DNA from 2 places in the Pseudomonas sp. LB3P81 genome. Region 2 is predicted to be linked to the other one. Evidence: predicted binding sites of a transcription regulator. Region 2 holds the regulator's gene; the other holds the start of a gene.
What was found. The regulator FliA, encoded in region 2, starts transcription of late flagellar genes. The targets are predictions, from matches to a motif close to CTAAAGTTTNNNNNNNNNNNGCCGNTAA.
Positions count from the first base shown of each region.

Region 1: a site for FliA is predicted at 5,149-5,176, ahead of ACYZTL_RS22595 (methyl-accepting chemotaxis protein). Genes of this name have one in related genera too.

Region 1 covers NZ_JBUBVG010000001.1:4,865,601-4,872,845, reverse strand. The annotation lists gene ACYZTL_RS22625 (CTP synthase C-terminal region-related (seleno)protein) at 1-221, shown strand, start outside; gene ACYZTL_RS22620 (antibiotic biosynthesis monooxygenase family protein) at 218-535, shown strand; gene ACYZTL_RS22615 (DUF2025 family protein) at 687-1,013, opposite strand; gene ACYZTL_RS22610 (glycerophosphodiester phosphodiesterase) at 1,235-2,362, shown strand; gene ACYZTL_RS22605 (PepSY domain-containing protein) at 2,560-2,868, shown strand; gene ACYZTL_RS22600 (PepSY domain-containing protein) at 3,027-3,332, shown strand; gene ACYZTL_RS22595 (methyl-accepting chemotaxis protein) at 3,408-5,033, opposite strand; gene ACYZTL_RS22590 (transporter) at 5,309-6,331, shown strand; gene ACYZTL_RS22585 (hypothetical protein) at 6,535-7,245, shown strand, end outside.
Region 2 covers NZ_JBUBVG010000001.1:1,704,215-1,711,459, reverse strand. The annotation lists gene flhA (flagellar biosynthesis protein FlhA) at 1-1,436, shown strand, start outside; gene flhF (flagellar biosynthesis protein FlhF) at 1,448-2,776, shown strand; gene fleN (flagellar synthesis regulator FleN) at 2,893-3,723, shown strand; gene fliA (RNA polymerase sigma factor FliA) at 3,720-4,460, shown strand; gene ACYZTL_RS07880 (chemotaxis response regulator CheY) at 4,628-4,999, shown strand; gene ACYZTL_RS07875 (protein phosphatase CheZ) at 5,022-5,810, shown strand; gene ACYZTL_RS07870 (chemotaxis protein CheA) at 5,858-7,245, shown strand, end outside.

The DNA of each region.
Region 1 (7,245 bases), 3.2 Mb from region 2:
GCTGCCGTTACGGTGTGAATCCCGAGTTTGAACGGGCGTTATTGAGCCAACAGCTGTGCGCTGTCGGACACGATTCTTCAGGGGACTTGCGAGTGGTGGAATTGCATGGGCATCCGTTCTTTGTCGCCACGCTGTTTCAACCGGAACGTGCCGCGCTCAAAGGTCGGTTGCCGCCGCTGGTCAGTGCGTTGATCGACGCGTGTGTGAGGCAGAAGTCATGATTGCCCGGACGCCTGTTGCGCCGTATTACGCGGTGATTTTCACTTCCCTGCGCACCGAGGGCGATCAGGGTTACGCCGAGGCCGCCGAGCGTATGGTTGAACTGGCGCGCGAGCAGCCTGGATTTCTGGGTGTTGAATCGGCGCGGGGCGAGGATGGGCTCGGGATTACGGTGTCCTATTGGGACAGTGAGGCGGCGATTCTGGCGTGGAAACATCATCCCGAGCACAGCGCGATTCGTGAGCGTGGGCGTTCGACCTGGTATTCGGCGTGTCATACGCGGGTGTGCAGGGTTGAGCGGGCCTATGGGTTTTAGCAGTAGATGATGTGGTGTTCTTCAGGCCGCCTTCGCGAGCAAGCCCGCTCCCACATTTGATCCCCGGCCGACCACAGATTATGTGTGCACAGAAGATCCAGTGTGGGAGCGGGCTTGCTCGCGAAGAGGCCAGCACAAACACCACAAACTATCAGCCCCGCACCAGACTCCGCACCGCCGAAATCTCCGGCACTTCCCGCCGATTCATATACACCCGCAACGGCTCGGTAATGTTGATCCGGTCATCAATGTGCTGATCCAGCAACAACTGAATCAGCTCGCGCTTAAGCGTCATGGCCTGCTCCGGCCCCGGTGCCCAGACAAATTCACTCGCAGGAATAATGCCGTCATCCGCCACGTCCATGCCGAAGGAATCTTCGCTGAAACGCACAATGTACTGGCCGGTTTTGCGATTGAGGCCGACGAAACCTTTGAGCTGGTCGGCGGCCTGGCAGATGAGCTGGGAAGTGATGCGCATGATAAACCTCACACAAGTGATCGATGGTTTACACGCAGGGCAAGATGAAGGGCGTTCCCTCTGCCGGGGAAACTGCCGGAGCCAAGAGTACTGCAAAGAACCGCACAAAAGCGCTGAAAAAATCTGCTTTAAACACGTTTATGTCGGTCTCGCGATAGCACAAGCGGCGCGCAGTTGTTAAAAGTGAGATCTTTGAAACACTCTGCGAAAGGATCTCGACCATGACTGTTACTTTCACCAAGAGCGCCCTGCTGCTGAGCGTGCTGCTCGGCCTCGGCCAGGCGCAGGCCGCCAGCGAGCCAGGCCCTGCCTCACTGGCAACACGCTCGGGCATCCCGCATCCGGCGGTGATTGCCCACCGTGGCGCCTCCTTCGATGCGCCGGAATCCACCGTCGCCGCCTACAAACTGGCGCGCGACCTCGGTGCCGACTACCTGGAAATGGACCTGCAACGCAGCAAGGACGGCGTGCTGTTTGCCCTGCACGACAACAACCTGCAACGCACTACCGACGTCGCCAGCAAATTCCCTGAGCGCAAGGACAGCCCGGCCAACGCGTTCACGATCGCCGAACTCAAAACCCTCGATGCCGGTAGCTGGTTCAACACTGCGTACCCGGATCGCGCGCGTCCTTCCTACGCGGGTCTGAAAATCCTGACCCTCGACGAAATCATCGACATTGCCCAAGGCAACCCGCTGCACAAGCCCGGCCTGTACATCGAAACCAAAGAGCCCAAGCAATTTCCCGGCATCGAGCGCGACCTCAAGGATAAATTGCAGGATCGCGGCTGGCTGAGTCCGGCCGGTTCCAAACTGGCGAAAAGCTATCTGGCGGTCGGCCAGGGCACAGGCAAGGTGGTGCTGCAAACCTTCGAGAAGAGCAGCCTCGAACTGCTGGAAAAAGAAATGCCGCAGGTGCCGAAGATCCTGCTGTTGTGGGTCGGCGAAGGCAGCATCGAGCCCAAGTCCAAAGTGACGTTCGCCGAGTCTGGCGACAAGGATAAAGCCACGTACTACGCCAAACAGGAACCGAAGGACAAAGCCGAATTCCAGCAATGGGTCGAGTACGCCAAGGCCCAGGGCGCGATCGGCACCGGGCCGTCTGCCGCGCTGACCAAGGGCGGCGATCAGAGCTACTCAGACCTGGTGAAACCGTGGATGAACCAGTACACCCACGATCAGGGTTTGTTGGTGCACGTCTACACCGTCGATGATCCGGTGGATTACCAGAAAGTCATGGACGCTGGCGTCGATGGCATCTTTACCAACCGCGCCAGCGAACTGCTGAAGTTCTACAAACGCCCGGCGGCGGGCACCGTTGCGCAGTTGTTGCAGAACAACGGGTATTGATCCAGGACCGAGGCGACCCGTTCGCGGGCAAGCCACGCTCCCACAGGTCCGCATCAATCCTGTGGGAGCGGCGGTGCGACGATTCGACTTGCCCGCGAAGCTTTTGCAAACGACGCGGTTCCGGGAATTTAAGGATGAATTAAGTTGCCACATTTAATCTGGCGCCACTTAAACAGCTCACCCAAGGAATGAACTTCATGAAGACTTTGACTGCCCTGTTCACCGCTGCTGCCCTGACCCTCACCGCTGGCCTGGCCCAGGCGAATGATGTTCCTGTCGATCAGATCCCTCAGTTGGTCAAAGATAAAAAGATCAAGCCGCTGGAAGAACTGAACCAGATCGTATTGAAGTTGCACCCGGGTGCCACGATTACAGACAGCGACCTGGACAACCACTTCAACAACTACGAGTACGAAGTCGAACTGAAAGATGCCAAAGGCATTGAATGGGACGTGGACTTGAACGCCGCCACCGGCGAAGTCCTGAAAAACAAGCAAGACGACTGATGCCCAAACAACAAAGCCGCACGATTTTCGGATCGTGCGGCTTTTTTGCGTCTGAGCGTTTGTAAGACTTTGATTCCGGTTCAGGAATTTTAAGGGTGAGTTAAGTTGCCGCGATTAAGTTGACCTCGCGCCATTAACTCATCCAAGGAATGAACCTCATGAAAACACTGACTGCTTTGTTCGCCGCTGCCACCCTGACCCTCACTGCCGGTTTGGCCCAGGCGAATGAAAACGATGTGCTGCTGCACCATATTCCTCAGTTGCTCAAGGAAGGCAAGATCAAGCCGCTGGAAGAATTGAACGAGGTCGCACTGAAGCTGCATCCGGGTTCGAGGATTACCAAAACCCAACTGGAACATCGCCTCGACGGTTACATCTATGAAGTCGACCTGATTGACGCCAATAAGGACGAGAAAAACGTGGACCTGTTAGCCGCGACCGGCAAGGTCCTGAACAACAAATAAGGCCAACCGACGCTCCCCGCAAAGCCGCACGATTTGATCATCGTGCGGCTTTTTTGTGCGCGCGCCCGGCCGAAGTCAGGCGCTGAGGCGTGCCGTCACCTCATTCAGTTGCCCCGACAACCCATGCAGGTTGTGACTGGCCGCTTCGGTGCGCTGCACGTTGTCCAGGTTGGTACTGGCGATGCTGGTGATTTCGGTGAGGTTGCGCGAGATGTCTTCGGCGACCGAGGTCTGCTCTTCGGCAGCGGTGGCGATCTGGCGGTTCATGTCGCGGATGGCTTCCACGGCGAGGGTGATGCGCTCCAGCATGGCACCGGCCTGAGTCACCTGTTCGACGCTTTCTTCACTGCGCGACTGACCGCTTTCTATCGCCTGGGCCGCGTCCACCGCACCGGTTTGCACGGTCTGGATGATCTGGTTGATCTCGATGATCGACGCCGCCGTGCGCTGGGCCAGGCTGCGCACTTCATCGGCCACCACCGCGAAACCGCGCCCGGCTTCACCGGCACGGGCGGCTTCGATGGCCGCGTTGAGCGCCAGCAAATTGGTCTGCTCGGCGATGCCGCGAATCACTTCCAGCACTTTGCCGATGCGGCCGCTGTCGGTTTCCAACTGTCGAATGACCGTCGCGGTGTTGGCGATTTCGCCGCGCATGCGGGTGATGGTGTGGATGGTGCCCTGCATGACTTTTTCGCCTTGCTGGGCGGACTGGTCGGCGTCATCCGCCGCACGCGCGGCATCGGCGGCGTGGCGCGCGACTTCCTGCGCGGTGGCGGACATTTCGTTCATCGCTGTGGCCACCTGGTCGGTGCGGTTGAACTGCTCGTTGGTGCCGCTGGCCATGAGGCCGGCGATCGCTTTCAGCTCACCGCTGGCGCCGTCCAGATCCTTGGCACTTACCTGCAAGCGGCTGAAGGTGTCGGCGAGGAAATCGCGCAGCGTGTTGGCCGCGGTCGCCAGTTTGCCCAGCTCATCCTGCCGGGTGCTGGCCACGCGTTCGGCAAATTTGCCCTGGCTGAGTTGCGCCACGTAGTCGATCAGCTTGCGAATCGGCTCGACCAGGTTGCGGTTGACCAGCCACAGGCTCAACAGGCCGATCAATAGACCCGAAGCGAGCATCACGATGATCCCCAGCAACACGGTGCGATCGGCGCTGGCGCTGATCAGCTTCGACTTCTCAGTGCCCTGTTTGCGCAATTCACTGACCAGTTCGCTCAGCTGATCACTGGTCGCCCGGTCCACGCCCTTGACCGCAGTGTCGCCCGCGGTTGAATCGGCACCGGCCGCCAAGTAGGCATCACGGCCCTTTTGGTAGGCCGCGCCTAACACGCGGTGTTCGTCACGCAGGCGTTCGATGCGGGTCTTGAGTTGCGGCTCGATGCCCTTCTGCCCGGCCAGTTCGCCGAGGATGCCCTGCACATCGCGCTGACGGTCTTCGAACTGCTTCCAGTACTTGTCCAGGTCCGCCGGTTGCTTCCCGCGCAGCAGGACGTTTTTCCATTCCTGGACCTGCGCCTTGAATTGCAGGTTGGCTTCATCGATCAATTGCGAAGTATGCAACGGACCTTCAATCAGATTCGCGTAGCTCTGAACGCCGCTGGACAGAAAGTGAAAGCAGGCCAAAGCGATCAACAACATCGCCAACAGGCTGCCGCTCAGCAGGGCGAGAATTTGCGCTCTCAAAGACTGTTGCAAAAACATCGGAAGGTACTCATGACAGGAATGAGGCACGCCTTGGGTGAGGCGTGAAAGTAGTCCGGACATCCCTGTCTGCGGCGTTGGCTGGTGGCCGAAGGCGCGCAACTTAACTTAAGCGTCATCGGCATACCAGAGCGCTTCTTGAAGAGAATCCGACCATCGGTAAAGCAAACGTTTGCGTTATCTAATCGTCACAAAAATGTCATCACGTTTTGCGATGATGCGGTTCAAGTGAACCTGTGAAACCCGCGACAGGCGCCTCCTCACAGCGAGACCAAATGAACCACAGCATCGACCAAAGCCATCGCGACCCGGACCTGTTCGGTCTGCTGTACGGTTTCAGTTTTCGCCCCGGCGAACGTGGTCGCGAGCTCGATTCGGCCATGGCGTTGCGGTGCCTGCAGCAACAGGACGACAGCGACGAGTTTCTCTGGCTGCACCTGAACCTCGCCCACGCCGCGTGCGAGCGCTGGATGAAAAGTCATCTGGAATTGCCCGACGAGTTTTTCGAAGCCTTGCATGAAGGCTCGCGTTCGACGCGCATCGAGCATGTCGATTCGGCGTTGCTGGCGGTGGTCAACGATGTGGTGTTCAACCTCAGCAGCATGGTGTCGTCGGATGTGTCGACGCTGTGGGTGTGCGCCCGCAGTCGGCTGATCATCAGCGCACGCCTGCAACCGCTGCACTCTGTGGACAAGTTGCGTTCGTCGGTGAAGGCCGGTGAACGCTTTCGTTCGCCGCTGGAATTGCTGGTGCATTTGCTGCGCGACCAGGGTGAGGTGCTAACGCAGATCGTGCGCAAGACCAGCCTCAGTGTCGATCAGATCGAAGATGAGTTGCTGTCCTCGCGGCTGTCGACCAACCGCGCGGAGCTGGGCGCCAATCGCCGGGTGCTGGTGCGCCTGCAACGATTGCTGGCGCTGGAGCCGGGCTCGTTGCTGCGCCTGCTCAACCGTCCGCCGCAGTGGTTGCAAAAGGAAGACGTGAAGGAACTGCGCAAGTCCACCGAGGAGTTTGCGCTGATCATCAACGACCTCACGGCGCTGGGTGAACGGATCAAACTGTTGCAGGAAGAGATTGCCGCCAACCTCAACGAACAGAGCAACCGCACGCTGTTCACCCTGACGGTGGTGACGGTGCTGGCGTTGCCGATCAACATCATTGCCGGTTTCTTTGGCATGAACGTGGGTGGGGTGCCGCTATCCGAGGATCCGGAAGGGTTCTGGATTCTGGTGGCGCTGGTGGCTACGTTTACGGTGATTGCGGGGCGTTGGGCGTTTCGTAAGCGCCAGGATTATTAAGATCAAAAGATCGCAGCCTTCGGCAGCTCCTACGCAAGGCATCCCGGCCCGTTCCTGAGCCGGGATTTTTTTGTCCGGACAATGCTTTTCGTCGAAAATTCAGGGGATTGCGCTTTTATTGATCCACCTTCCGCCGGATTGCACTTCAGTTTGCTAACGTGTGGCCGACTCTTAATAGACTCGATGCATTCAGGAGTGGAATCGTGAATCTGTACATCAATCAGCTTCAACAGAAAGCTGACTTCAAAGAAGCCATCTACGCCGGCGACATCTTCCTGAACACACAACTGCGCACCGCCAAAGAGCTGTGTGCGTTCGCCCAGGAAAGCATCACCGCTGCCTTCGACGGCGAAACCAACCACCAGGCGCTGCACACGCTGATGCCGGTGGAAGAATTCGTGGTACTGGTGACACGCCTCAAGGGCCAGTTCACCAACAGTCAGCGCGCCAAAGAGCTGATTCGCAGCTTCACCGAAGAGATCGGTGCAGCCCCCGAAGAATTCATCTTCGACGTACCGCGTATCCGCGTCGTGCCGAACTACGACTACCTGCATGCGGGCGTCAGCTATGCCTACAAGCCGCATCGCGATACCTGGTACGGCGGCGTCGATTGCCAGATCAATACCTGGATGCCGGTCTACACGATCCAGCCTGACCAGACCATGATGATCAACCCGACCTACTTCGATGCCCCGGTGAAAAACACTTCGGCGCAATGGAGCCTGTCGGACTGGATTGACGTACAACGTCAACGCGCCAAGGACAACGTCAAGGAAGAGGCACGCCAGCACCCGGTGCCCACCGAAGCGATCAACACCGCGTCCGAAATACGCATCGCCGGCAACACCGCCGAGATGCTGATTTTTTCGGGGTCACACCTGCACGGCACGGTGCCCAACTACACGCAACAAACC
Region 2 (7,245 bases):
GCATGACCTTCGGCGATGCCGGCAAGGTTTACGCGCTGCTGACCATCGGTGACGGTTTGGTGGCGCAATTGCCATCACTGCTGTTGTCCACTGCCGCCGCGATCATGGTGACCCGTGCTTCCGGTTCGGAAGACATGGGCAAGCAGATCAATCGCCAGATGTTCGCCTCGCCCAAGGCGCTGGCTGTCGCGGCGGGTTTGATGGCGGTGATGGGCCTGGTGCCCGGCATGCCGCACTTCTCCTTTCTGAGCATGGCGGCCCTCGCGGCCGGTGGCGCGTACCTGTTCTGGAAGAAGCAGAACGTCGTCAAGGTTCAGGCCTTGCAAGAGGTCAAGCGTCAGCAGGAATTGCTGCCATCGCCGGCTCGCGCGCAGGAAACCAAGGAGCTTGGCTGGGACGATGTGACCCCGATCGACATGATTGGCCTGGAAGTCGGTTATCGCCTGATTCCGCTGGTGGATCGCAATCAGGGTGGTCAGTTGCTGGCGCGGATCAAGGGCGTGCGCAAGAAGCTGTCCCAGGATCTGGGTTTCCTGATGCCGACTGTGCATATCCGTGACAACCTCGACCTCGCGCCAAGTGCTTATCGACTGACCCTGATGGGGGTGATCCTGGCCGAAGCGGAGATTTATCCGGATCGGGAGCTGGCGATTAACCCGGGTCAGGTCTACGGTTCGCTCAACGGGATTACCGCCAAAGATCCGGCTTTCGGGCTGGAAGCGGTCTGGATCGAAATCAGCCAGCGTGCGCAGGCGCAATCCCTCGGTTACACCGTGGTCGATGCCAGTACAGTAGTGGCAACCCACTTGAACCAGATTCTGTACAAACACTCCAGTGAGCTGATCGGTCACGAAGAAGTGCAGCAACTCATGCAATTGCTGGCCAAAAGCTCGCCGAAACTGGCCGAGGAGCTGGTGCCTGGCGTGGTGTCGTTGTCGCAGCTGCTCAAGGTTCTCCAGGCGTTGCTGGCCGAACAGGTGCCCGTGCGGGACATTCGCAGCATCGCCGAGGCGATCGCGAACAATGCCGCCAAGAGTCAAGATACTGCCGCGCTGGTGGCCGCGGTGCGCGTCGGCGTATCCCGTGCAATCGTCCAAAGCATTGTAGGGACTGAGTCGGAGCTGCCAGTTATTACTCTTGAGCCAAGGTTGGAACAAATATTGCTCAATAGTCTTCAGAAGGCAGGACAAGGCTCGGAAGAGGGCGTTCTGCTGGAGCCAAGCATGGCCGAAAAACTGCAACGCTCGTTGATCGAAGCGGCGCAGCGTCAGGAAATGCAAGGTCAACCGGTGATTCTGCTGGTGGCCGGTCCGGTTCGCGCGATGCTGTCGCGATTTGGCCGACTGGCAGTCCCGGGTTTGCATGTGTTGGCTTACCAGGAAATCCCTGACAACAAGCAAGTGACCATCGTTGCGACTGTAGGGCCCAACGGCTGAGGTAGTGGTTTATGCAAGTTAAGCGTTTTTTCGCCGCCGATATGCGTCAGGCCATGAAGCTGGTTCGTGATGAGCTGGGCGCTGATGCCGCCATCATTGGCAACCGCCGGATCGCCGGTGGTGTGGAGCTGACGGCCGCCCTCGATTACAAACTGTCGGCGCTGGCCCCGCGTGTTCCGAACATGGAACTCGAGGACGAGCTGCGCAAGACCCAGTCGCGGATCGTGACCGCCCAGGCCGAACTGAGCCTGCGTAGCGAAGGCGAGAGCGACAAGGCCACCAATCGCCAGTTGTTCGCCGGTCTGCCGCTGACTGCCGCCGAACCGCTGATCGAACCGACTTACACCGAACCCCGTCGTGCAGCGCCGGCCCCTGCGCCAGCCGCAGGCGGTGTCGATCCGCGGGCTTTCGACTCGATGCGTTCCGAGCTCAACAGCCTGCGCGAGCTGATGGAAGTACAACTCGGCTCCCTGGCCTGGAACCAGCTGCAAGGCAGCCGTCCGGCCCAGGCCAACCTTTGGCGTCGCCTGCAGCGCATCGGTTTGTCCGGACCGTTGTCCCGCGATCTGCTGGAAATGATTACCGACATTGAAGAACCTCGTCAGGCCTGGCGCATGTTGCTGGCGCACCTGGCGCGGATGATCGCCACACCGGAAGTCGAGCCGCTGGAAGAGGGTGGTGTAATTGCCATGGTCGGTCCTGCCGGCATGGGCAAGACCACCACCCTGGCCAAGCTCGCGGCCCGTTACGTGCTCAAGTATGGTGCGCAAAACATCGCGCTGGTGAGCATGGACAGCTACCGCATCGGCGCTCAGGAACAACTCAAAACGCTCGGCCGGATCCTCAACGTGTCGGTAACGCACGTCGATCCGGGCCAGTCCCTGGTGCAGGCGCTGGACCCTTTGCTGCGCAAACGCGTGGTGCTGATCGATACCGCAGGCCTTCAGGCCAGCGATCCGGCACTGCGCATGCAGCTCGAAAGCCTGGCCGGTCGTGGTATCAAATCAAAAAATTATCTGGTTCTGGCAACCACCAGCCAGAAACAGGTTTTAACCGCCGCTTATCACAGTTACAAGCGCTGCGGGCTCGCTGGCTGCATCCTGACTAAACTGGATGAGACGGCAAGCCTGGGCGAGGTGTTGAGCCTGGCAATCAGTCATGAGTTGCCGGTGGCTTACCTGACCGATGGACCTCGGATTCCGGATGATTTGCATCTGCCGCGTCGTCATCAGTTGGTCAGCCGCGCCGTCAGTGTGCAAATGCAGGAAGAACCCAGCGAGGAAGCCATGGCTGACATGTTCGCTGACATTTACCACAGTCCGACCAAGCAGGTCGGCTGAGGTGACAATGAATAGTTTTTGTACCTACATCGATGGTCTGCCATGCATTGTTCAGTTGATGAACGCGCAGCCAGTAATGTGGCCTCCGTCTATGCAAGACAAGGTAAAGAAATAACATGGGCAGCATGCATCCCGTACAGGTGATCGCGGTGACCGGCGGCAAAGGTGGCGTCGGGAAGACTAATGTGTCAGTGAACTTGTCCCTGGCTCTAGCTGAGCTCGGCCGGCGCGTCATGCTGCTGGACGCCGATCTGGGGCTGGCGAATGTCGACGTCCTGCTGGGACTGACACCCAAACGTACCCTGGCCGACGTGATCGAAGGCCGCTGTGAGCTGCGCGACGTGTTGTTGCAGGGGCCCGGTGGCATCCGCATCGTCCCGGCGGCGTCCGGCACTCAGAGCATGGTGCATCTGAGCCCGGCGCAGCATGCCGGCCTGATCCAGGCGTTCAGCGATATCGGCGATAACCTCGACGTCCTGGTGATCGACACCGCTGCGGGTATTGGTGAGTCGGTCGTCAGTTTCGTTCGCGCCGCGCAGGAAGTCTTGCTGGTGGTCTGCGACGAGCCGACCTCGATCACCGACGCCTACGCACTGATCAAACTGCTTAACCGCGACTACGGCATGAACCGCTTCCGCGTTCTGGCCAACATGGCCCAGAGCCCGCAGGAAGGTCGCAACCTGTTCGCCAAGTTGACCAAAGTCACGGATCGCTTCCTCGACGTCGCCTTACAATACGTCGGTGCGGTGCCGTACGACGAAAGCGTGCGCAAGGCCGTTCAGAAGCAGCGTGCGGTTTATGAAGCTTTCCCGCGTTCCAAGTGCTCCCTGGCCTTCAAGGCCATCGCACAAAAGGTCGATACCTGGCCGCTGCCCGCCAACCCGCGTGGGCACCTGGAGTTTTTCGTCGAGCGCCTCGTGCAACAAACGGCAGGACCCGTGCTATGACAGCCAGCGGTTACAATCTTTACAAGAAGTCGGCGCGTGACGCGCAGTACGAGCTGATCGAGCGTTACGCGCCACTGGTCAAACGCATTGCTTACCACTTGCTGGCGCGTTTGCCGGCCAGTGTCCAGGTCGAAGACCTGATCCAGGCCGGCATGATCGGCCTGCTTGAAGTATCGACCAAATACGACGCCAGCAAAGGCGCGAGTTTCGAGACTTACGCGGGCATTCGAATCCGCGGCGCGATGCTCGATGAAGTCCGCAAGGGGGACTGGGCGCCACGTTCGGTCCACCGCAATACCCGCATGGTCAGCGACGCAATTCGCTCGATTGAAGCTAAAACCGGTCGTGACGCTAAAGATCACGAAGTTGCGGCCGAACTCCAATTGAGTCTCGACGATTACTACGGGATTTTGAACGACACCCTGGGCAGCCGGTTATTCAGTTTCGACGATCTGTTGCAGGACGGCGAACACGAAGGGCTGCACGAGGATGGCGCGAGTGCTCATCTCGAGCCGTCACGCGATCTGGAAGATGAACGCTTCCAGGCGGCGCTGGCGGACGCGATTGCCAATTTGCCGGAGCGTGAGCGACTGGTGTTGGCGCTGTACTACGACGAAGAGTTGAATCTCAAGGAAATCGGTGAGGTCCTGGGGGTCAGCGAATCTCGGGTCAGCCAGTTACACAGCCAGTGCGCGGCCCGTTTGCGGGGGCGTTTGGGGGAGTGGCGAGCGCGCTGAAGGCAGTGTGGGGACACTGCGAACGTGGCTGGTGTGGTGTTGAACTGCGCCGGTTTCGATCTGTTGTGCTCCAGACAGTCATTGAGTGCTTTGCCGGATTGATTGAAATGGCGCGTCCAGGTGCTGGGCGCGTTTAAGACTGCTTGGAGGTCGAATTGGACAAGAACATGAAAATCCTCATCGTTGATGACTTCTCAACGATGCGGCGGATCATAAAAAACCTGTTGCGTGACCTTGGGTTCACCAACACGGTCGAGGCCGACGATGGCACTACTGCCATTCCGGTTCTCAACAGCGGAAGCATCGACTTTCTGGTAACGGACTGGAACATGCCTGGCATGACCGGTATCGATCTGCTGCGTCACGTGCGCGCCGATGAAAAGCTCAAGCACCTGCCGGTGCTGATGGTGACCGCTGAAGCCAAGCGCGAGCAGATCATCGAAGCGGCCCAGGCCGGTGTTAACGGCTATGTGGTCAAACCCTTCACGGCCCAGGCGTTGAAAGAAAAAATCGAGAAGATTTTCGAACGCATCGGTTGAGAAACTGCGCCACGGGGGAGCTATGGACCAAAAAGAATCTTCACAGGGCAATTTTGAATCGACCCTGAAAAAACACGCGGTCGAACTGGTCGAAAGCCTTGAAAAAGGCAAGTTCGGCGACGCTGTACAACTGATCCATGAGCTCAATCAGACCCGTGACCGCGGCCTGTATCAGGAAGTGGGCAAGCTCACCCGCGAGCTGCACAGCGCGATCGTCAATTTCCAGATTGACCCGCACATGCCGCAAGCCGAGGAAGTGTCGCAGATCACGGATGCCACCGAGCGTCTGGGTTACGTTGTGAAACTGACCGAGGCTGCTGCCAACCGCACCATGGATCTGGTCGAAAACTCCACGCCGCTGGTCAACAGCCTGAGCAATGAAGCCCAGGCGCTGAGCACGGACTGGGGGCGGTTCATGCGTCGCGAGGTCGGGGCTGAGGAGTTCCGCGAACTGGCACGGCGTGTCGACGGTTTCCTGACACGCAGCAGCGTGGACAACCGCGCGGTGTCGAGCAACCTCAACGACATTCTGCTCGCTCAGGATTACCAGGACCTCACAGGTCAAGTGATCAAGCGTGTGACCCAATTGGTCACTGAAGTTGAAAGCAACCTGCTCAAGCTCGTGCTCATGGCCAGTCACGTGGACCGCTTTGCGGGCATCGAACATGACCGTGAAGCGATGCTTGCTGAAAAAGATCCGCAAAAACATCTCTCTCAGGGTGAAGGTCCGCAGATTCATGCCGATAAAAGAGAAGACGTTGTGTCCGGTCAGGACGATGTGGACGATTTGCTATCCAGCCTAGGGTTTTAGAATTTTAGGTATTTTAGGTTTTTAGACCTGTTAGGAGCACACCCTTAATGAGCTTCGGCGCCGATGAAGAGATCCTTCAGGATTTCCTGGTTGAGGCCGGCGAGATTCTTGAGCAACTGTCCGAACAACTGGTCGAGCTTGAAAGCCGACCGGATGATGCGGACTTGCTCAATGCAATTTTTCGCGGTTTTCACACTGTAAAAGGGGGCGCCGGCTTCCTCCAGCTCAACGAGCTGGTGGAGTGCTGTCACATCGCCGAGAACGTGTTCGACATCCTGCGCAAGGGTGAGCGTCGCGTCGACCCGGAATTGATGGACGTGGTTCTCGAAGCGCTGGACGCGGTGAACAGCATGTTCAGCGAAGTCCGCGAACGCAGCCCGATCACGGCTGCCACGCCTGAATTGCTTGCAGCCCTGGCCCGTCTGGCCGAGCCGCAATCCGCCGATCAAGCCGCGCCTGTGGCTGAAGTGGTGGAAGAACCGGCTGCCGAAGCCGATTCGGGCGACATCACCGATAGCGAATTTGAACAACTGCTGGACTCGCTGAACGCCGTCAAGGCTCAGGCCGAGGCGCCGGCGGCTGCTCCGGTTGCAGCTTCCGATGCTGCGGCCAGCGACGAAATCACCGATGCAGAATTCGAGTCGTTGCTCGATCAACTGCACGGCAAAGGCCAGTTCGCCGTCGACGCGGTAGCTGCGCCTGCTGCACCGGCTGCCCCGAAAGCGCCAGGCGACAGCTCCGACATTACCGACGACGAGTTCGAAGCCCTGCTCGATCAGTTGCACGGCAAGGGCAACTTTGCCGTCGACGCGCTGGAATCGGCGATTGCTTCGGTCCCGGTCGCCGCTGCGCCCATCGCCAAAGCGGCTGGCAGCGATCTGATCTCGGATCACGAGTTCGAATCGCTGCTCGACGAATTGCACGGTAAAGGCAAGTTCACTGAAGTCGGCACCGGTTCTGCCGCTTCTTCGGTAGCGGCGCCCGTCGCCAAAGCCCCGGCACCTGTCGCCAAGGCGCCCGAGCCAAAAGCCGAAGCACCGAAGCCTGCCGCCGCTGCACCGAAGCCTGCCGCCGCTGCACCTGCCCGTGCACCGGCCGCGCCACCTGCGGAAAAACCGGCCAGCGAAGCCGAGACCACCGTGCGGGTCGACACCGCGCGTCTCGATGAAATCATGAACATGGTCGGCGAATTGGTTCTGGTGCGTAACCGCTTGGTTCGCCTGGGCGCCAACAGCGCCGATGAAGCCATGTCCAAGGCCGTGTCGAACCTTGACGTGGTCACGGCCGACCTGCAAACCGCGGTCATGAAGACCCGGATGCAGCCGATCAAGAAAGTCTTCGGGCGCTTCCCGCGTCTGGTTCGCGACCTGGCTCGCCAGCTCAAGAAAGAGATCAACCTGGAACTGGTCGGCGAAGAAACCGACCTCGACAAGAA